Regions from separate parts of the Kitasatospora sp. NPDC086009 genome, predicted to be linked through region 2. Evidence: predicted binding sites of a transcription regulator. Region 2 holds the regulator's gene; the other holds the start of a gene.
What was found. The regulator HrcA, encoded in region 2, represses chaperone genes, less so after heat shock. The targets are predictions, from matches to a motif close to TTNGCACTCNGNNNNNCNGAGTGCNAA.
Positions count from the first base shown of each region.

Region 1: groL (chaperonin GroEL) is a predicted target of HrcA. The motif match lies at 1,022-1,048, and genes of this name have one in related genera.

Region 1 covers NZ_JBITSA010000012.1:262,863-266,273, reverse strand. Annotated here, with positions in the region: gene ACIF6L_RS26195 (cold-shock protein) at 586-789, shown strand; gene groL (chaperonin GroEL) at 1,205-2,827, shown strand; gene ACIF6L_RS26185 (hypothetical protein) at 2,928-3,293, shown strand; gene ACIF6L_RS26180 (hypothetical protein) at 3,390-3,411, opposite strand, start outside.
Region 2 covers NZ_JBITSA010000002.1:138,896-142,306, reverse strand. Annotated here, with positions in the region: gene dnaJ (molecular chaperone DnaJ) at 1-501, opposite strand, end outside; gene hrcA (heat-inducible transcriptional repressor HrcA) at 578-1,612, opposite strand; gene htpX (zinc metalloprotease HtpX) at 1,873-2,793, shown strand; gene ACIF6L_RS06265 (hypothetical protein) at 2,823-3,407, shown strand.

The DNA of each region.
Region 1 (3,411 bases), on a different contig from region 2:
GGCCTTTCATCGGCCGACCCGTTTTCGACCGGGCCGTCCGTGCGTACGGAATTCCGATCTCCGTACGCGCGGGCGGCCCGCCGCATTCCGGCGGGAATATTTCGCGGTCCGGGGGAGTAGAGTGTGGCTCGTCCGGGAAGAGGGCCGCCCCACCCCCCTCGCGCCGGTACTCGAACTCCGTCCGCGCCCGTACCGCCGGTGTCTGTCCGGCCGCTGAGACCGGCGCCGGGGCCGTGACCGTGAAACATGTCAGGCCGATGTCAGAATTCTCGAAGGCATTTGAGTAATTCGTCCGCTATGTCCGGCGTGAAATGCCGATTTCCTCCCGCTTTGGTCTGGCCTGTCCCCTGGCGGACCTAGGGAATTCCCAGCGGTTGACCCTGTTGCAGAGGGCGTCGATCCGGATACATTCAGCCGCGGTCGACGCAATCACCCGCTCACCGGAGGCCTTCCGGTGGTCTCCGCGGACGATTGTGGCGTGCACGGCTGCGCCCAGGGGGGGTTCCCCGGGCCGGCCTCAAACCAGACCCGGGCCCGCGACCTGCGGGCGCGTGAAGGGCCAGCACAGCACTAGGGGAGTTCGGAATGGCTCAGGGCACCGTCAAGTGGTTCAACGCGGAGAAGGGCTACGGCTTCATCGCGGTCGACGGTGGTGCGGACGTCTTCGTCCACTACAGCGCGATCCAGATGGACGGCTACCGCACCCTTGAGGAGGGCCAGCGGGTCGAGTTCGAGATCTCTCAGGGGCAGAAGGGCCCGCAGGCGGACATGGTCCGCGCCGCGGTCTGACCTTTCCGACCCCAGGAGTTCGGCTCGGCCCATTCGGCTGGTGCACCTCTTGCTTCACGACGGGCCCGTACGACACATGTCGTACGGGCCCGTCGGCATGTCCGGCGGGGGCCCGCGCGGCGTCCGGCGCGGGGGTGCCGGACACCGCGGCGGCGGCCCGTCGGGGGCTCGTCGGGGGCTCGCCGACGGCGGCCGCAGGGGGCGGACGCGGCTCGCGGGTTGGGCGATTGGGCTTGCACTCGCCTACCCGGAGTGCTAATCATTGGCGTTAGCACTCACAGTGTGAGAGTGACAGCGGACTGGGTCGGTGAGGCCCCCGGGAGCGGTAGGGGAAAGGACCCCCGCACACCAGGGCCGTCCGTCGCGGGCACCCCTTGGTCCGAGCAGTCGACCGTGTCCCGGAGGACCACTTCTGATGGCCAAGATCATCGCCTTTGATGAGGAAGCTCGCCGCGGCCTTGAGCGTGGCATGAACCAGCTCGCCGACGCGGTGAAGGTCACGCTCGGCCCCAAGGGCCGCAACGTCGTGCTGGAGAAGAAGTGGGGCGCCCCCACGATCACCAACGACGGTGTCTCCATCGCCAAGGAGATCGAGCTCGAGGACCCCTACGAGAAGATCGGCGCGGAGCTCGTCAAGGAGGTCGCCAAGAAGACCGACGACGTCGCGGGTGACGGCACCACCACCGCCACCGTGCTGGCCCAGGCGCTCGTTCGCGAGGGTCTGCGCAACGTCGCCGCCGGCGCCAACCCGATGGCCCTGAAGCGCGGTATCGAGAAGGCCGTCCAGGCCGTCTCGGACCAGCTGCTGGCCCAGGCCAAGGACGTGGAGACCAAGGAGCAGATCGCCTCCACCGCCTCCATCTCGGCCGCCGACACCCAGATCGGCGAGCTCATCGCCGAGGCCATGGACAAGGTCGGCAAGGAAGGCGTCATCACCGTCGAGGAGAGCAACACCTTCGGTCTGGAGCTCGAGCTCACCGAGGGCATGCGCTTCGACAAGGGCTACATCTCCGCCTACTTCGCCACTGACCTGGAGCGGATGGAGGCGACGTTCGAGGACCCGTACATCCTCATCGCCAACTCCAAGATCGGCTCGGTCAAGGACCTGCTCCCGCTGCTGGAGAAGGTCATGCAGAGCGGCAAGCCGCTCGTCATCATCGCCGAGGACGTCGAGGGCGAGGCCCTGTCGACCCTGGTCGTGAACAAGATCCGCGGCACCTTCAAGTCCGTCGCCGTCAAGGCCCCGGGCTTCGGCGACCGCCGCAAGGCCATGCTCGGCGACATCGCCATCCTCACCGGTGGCACCGTGATCTCCGAGGAGGTCGGCCTCAAGCTGGAGAACGCCGGCGTCGACCTGCTGGGCACCGCCCGCAAGGTGGTCATCACCAAGGACGAGACCACCATCGTCGACGGTGGCGGCGACAGCGACCAGGTCGCCGGCCGCGTGAACCAGATCCGTGCCGAGATCGAGAACAGCGACTCGGACTACGACCGCGAGAAGCTCCAGGAGCGCCTCGCCAAGCTGGCCGGCGGCGTGGCCGTCATCAAGGCCGGCGCGGCCACCGAGGTGGAGCTCAAGGAGCGCAAGCACCGCATCGAGGACGCCGTCCGCAACGCGAAGGCCGCCGTCGAGGAGGGCATCGTCGCCGGTGGTGGCGTCGCGCTGCTGCAGGCCGGTGTCGCGTTCGACAAGCTGGAGCTGGAGGGCGACGAGGCCACCGGTGCCAACATCGTCCGCGTGGCGCTGGAGGCCCCGATCAAGCAGATCGCGACCAACGCCGGCCTCGAGGGCGGTGTCGTGGTGGAGAAGGTGCGCAACCTCCCCGCCGGTCACGGCCTGAACGCCGCCACCAACACCTACGTCGACCTCATCGCCGAGGGCATCATCGACCCGGCGAAGGTCACCCGTTCCGCGCTGCAGAACGCCGCCTCCATCGCGGCGCTCTTCCTCACCACCGAGGCCGTCATCGCCGACAAGCCGGAGAAGGCCGCCGCGGCCGCCGGCGGCGGCATGCCGGGCGGTGACATGGACTTCTGATCCCCTCCGGGATCGGTCGTTTCCCGATCGCACGGGCGGTTCCCCTCGGGGAGCCGCCCGTGCGGCGTTGTGTCCGGCGCCGTTTTGGGACAATGGACGGATGGCTGCCACCGCTGATGACATCGAGACCGCCCTGCACAACGCGCGGGCGCTGATCCTGGCCGACCTGACCGCGCGGGACGTGGCGGACGCCGCCGTGGTGTCGCTGGTCGAGGACGCCGTGACGCACCGCCGGTGGTGGCTTGAGCAGTGGCCGGACGGCGCCGAGTACGTGCTCGGGCTGGTCGCCCAGGACGTCCAGGACGCACTGCTGGAGGCCTACGGCCGCTGGCCGCTCTGCACCTCCTGCGCGGCCGACGGGGACCCGCACGCGCTGGGCGTCGAGCCCGAGCTGGGGCCGGAGCCGCACTGGGTCTGCGGCAAGGCGGGGGCGGTGGTGGCGCCCGTCGGCCGGCTCGACGGCTGATCCTGCCCCGGCCCGGCTCCGGCGCTCCGTGCGCCGGGCCGGGCCTTCGCGCGTCCTGGGCGGACCGGCCGCTCAGTGAGTCATCGAGTCGGCGCGTCAGCCTTCGAGCCGGTCGAGT
Region 2 (3,411 bases):
CTTGCCGCGACACATGTCACAGGTCTGCGCGGAGGTGCCGGGGGCGGCGCCCTCGCCGCTGCACGTGGTGCAGGTGACGGCGGTGTCGACCTGGAGTTCCTTGGTGGTGCCGAACGCGGCCTCCTCCAGGGTGATCTCCAGCCGGATCATGGCGTCCTGGCCGCGCCGGGTGCGCGAGCGCGGGCCGCGCTGACCGGCGGCCGCGCCGAAGAACGCGTCCATGATGTCGGAGAAGCCGAACCCGGCCGCGCCCGCGCCGAAGCCGCCCGCGCCTCCGCCGTTGGGCGAGAGGGGATCCCCGCCGAGGTCGTAGACCTGCCGCTTCTGCGGGTCGGAGAGGACCTCGTAGGCGGCGTTGATCTCCTTGAACCGCTCCTGCGTCTTCGGGTCGGGGTTGACGTCCGGGTGCAGTTCGCGCGCCAGGCGCCGGAACGCCTTCTTGATCTCGTCCTGCCCCGCATCCCGTCGGACGCCGAGTACCGCGTAGTAGTCCGTGGCCACCAAATGCTCCGCTTGTTCCGCCTGTAGAAGTGCTTGCGACTGGTACCGGTGTCACCTGTGTGACACCGGTCGTTCCCTACGACTCGGCCAGGATCTGGCCCACGTACCGTGCCACCGCTCGCACCGCCCCCATTGTGCCCGGATAGTCCATCCGGGTCGGACCGATCACACCCAGTTTGGCCACGCTCTCGTCGCCCGAACCGTAACCGACCGAGACGACCGAGGTGGAATTGAGCCCTTCGTACGCGTTCTCCCGGCCGATCCGGACCGTCATCCCGGCGTCCGCCGTCTCACCCAGGAGGCGCAGCAGGACGACCTGCTCCTCCAGCGCCTCCAGCACCGGCTGGATGGTGAGCGGGAAGTCGTGGCCGAAGCGGGTCAGGTTGGCCGTGCCGGCCAGCATGATCCGCTCCTCGTTCTGCTCGGCGAGCGCCTCGAAGAGCGTCGCCAGGACGACGGTGACGGCCGGCCGGTCCACCGCCTCGAACATCGCCGGGAGCTCGTCCAGCAGCCCCGGCACGTCGGGCAGCCGCACGCCGACGGCCCTCGTGTTGATCTTGGCACGGAGGTCCGCGAGGACCACCTCGCCGACCGGACCCGGGCAGTCGACCATCCGCTGCTCGACCCGGCCGGTGTTGGTGATCAGGACCAGCATGACCTTGGCCGGAGCGAGTGCGACCAGCTCGATGTGGCGCACCGTGGACCGGGAGAGCGAGGGGTACTGGACCACCGCCACCTGCCGGGTGAGCTGGGCGAGCAGCCGGACCGTGCGGGCGACCACGTCGTCCAGGTCCACCGCGCCGTCCAGGAAGTGCCGGATCGCCCGCCGCTCGGGCGCGCTCATCGGCTTGACCTCGGCGAGCCGGTCGACGAAGAGGCGGTACCCCTTGTCGGTGGGGATCCGCCCGGCGCTGGTGTGCGGCTGGTGGATGAAGCCGTCCTCCTCCAGCGCGGCCATGTCGTTGCGGACGGTGGCCGGGGAGACCCCGAGGTTGTGGCGTTCGACGAGAGCCTTGGAGCCGACCGGCTCCTCGGTGCCCACGTAGTCCTGGACGATGGCGCGGAGCACGGCGAGCTTGCGTTCGTCGAGCTGGCGGACCTCACCGGCCATGGGGCACGCACCTCCCTCTTCGCACGTTGTCCGTGGTGACGTGTGTCGTTCCGGCATGGTGCGGTCCGCCGGGCGGACCGCGGCCTTTGGCACTCTGAACAGAGGAGTGCCAGAACCGTACCTGCCAGTGTAAGGCCCGGGTCCGACGGCAGGAACGGCACCGCCGGGGTGATCCTGCCCGCATCGCGCGGCGCGCGGGTGATGCCGCGGGACCGGCCGGGTGGCAGCATCGATAGCGAACGGCGAACGGAGGACCAGCGATGTCGACCTCGGGCCAGCCCACCCGCTTCGCCCCGGACCGCGGCCTGACCGGCCGGATGGTCGGGACCATGTTCGTGATCGGGCTCCTGTACGTGGGTTTCACCGGCCTGCTGATCGCGCTGCTGCGCGGCGCCTGGCCACTGATCGTGCTGATCTCCGGCGGGCTGTTCGTGGCCCAGTTCTGGTTCAGCGACAAGATCACCGAACGGGCGATGGGCGCCCACCGGGTGACCCCGGAGCAGTACCCCCAGCTGCACGGCACCGTCGACCGGCTCTGCGCCCTCGCCGACATGCCCAAACCCCGGGTGGCGGTCGCCGACAACGACATGCCGAACGCCTTCGCGACCGGCCGCAACCCGCAGAACGCGGTGGTCTGCGTCACCACCGGGCTGCTGCGGCGGCTGGAACCGGAGGAACTGGAGGGCGTCCTGGCGCACGAGCTGTCGCACGTCGCCCACCGGGACGTCGCGGTGATGACCATCGCCGGCTTCCTCGGCGTACTGGCCGGGGCGATGACCCGGATCGCGATGTACGGCGGCTTCATGGGCGGCGGCCGCAACAGCAACGACTCCAACGCCGCGATCGCCGCGCTGGTCATCCCGCTGGTGTCGGTGGTGGTGTACGCGATCAGCTTCCTGCTGACCCGGCTGCTCTCCCGCTACCGGGAGCTGGCCGCCGACCGGGCCGCCGCCCAGCTCACCGGCCGGCCCAGCGCACTGGCCTCGGCGCTCACCAAGGTGACCGGCCAGATCGCCGCGATCCCGACCAAGGACCTGCGCCAGGCCCAGCCGTACAACGCCTTCTACTTCGCCCCCGCGCTGAGCGCCCGGGAGGCCGCCTCGCAGCTGTTCTCCACCCACCCCTCGCTGGAGAAGCGGCTGGAGCAGCTGGCGAAGATCTCCACCCAGCTCGGCCGCTGAGCCGACGACACGCCCCGGAGGGGACCGCCGTGGGAATCCTGGACGCACTGTTCGGCCGCACCAAGCCCGTCCGGCCCGACCTCGACCAGCTGTTCGGCGTGCCCTCGGCCGCGCTGACCCTGGAGGCGGCGGCCGGCTTCCGGCCGACCGGCGTCGGGTCGGTCTGCTTTTCCTCGGTCGAGGGCGGCGCCTTCGTCGAGGTCGAGCGGCAGGTCCGGGCCCTGCTGGACGCCGACACCGAGCGCGGCGGCGTCCCGGTGGAGGCCTCCAAGGACGCCTACGGCTACTCCTGGCTGCTCGCCCGGCACACCCCCGAGGAGTTGCCGGAGCTGGTCAACGACCTGCACGCGGTCAACAGCGAGCTGGAGGGGAACGGCTTCGGCCCGCAGCTGCTCTGCTCGCTGGTGGCCTTCCGCGGCGCCGAGGGGCAGCCGCTGGCGCTGGTCTACCTGTACAAGCGCGGCACCTTCTACCCGTTCGCGCCGGTGCCGGGCGGCGGGGAGAAGCGCGACAGCCCGCTGGAACTGCAGGTCAACGCCATGCTGGGGAACGACCTGCGGCTGGAGAAGGACCTCACCCGCTGGTTCCCGGTCTGGGGCGCGCCGGGCCTGTGACGCC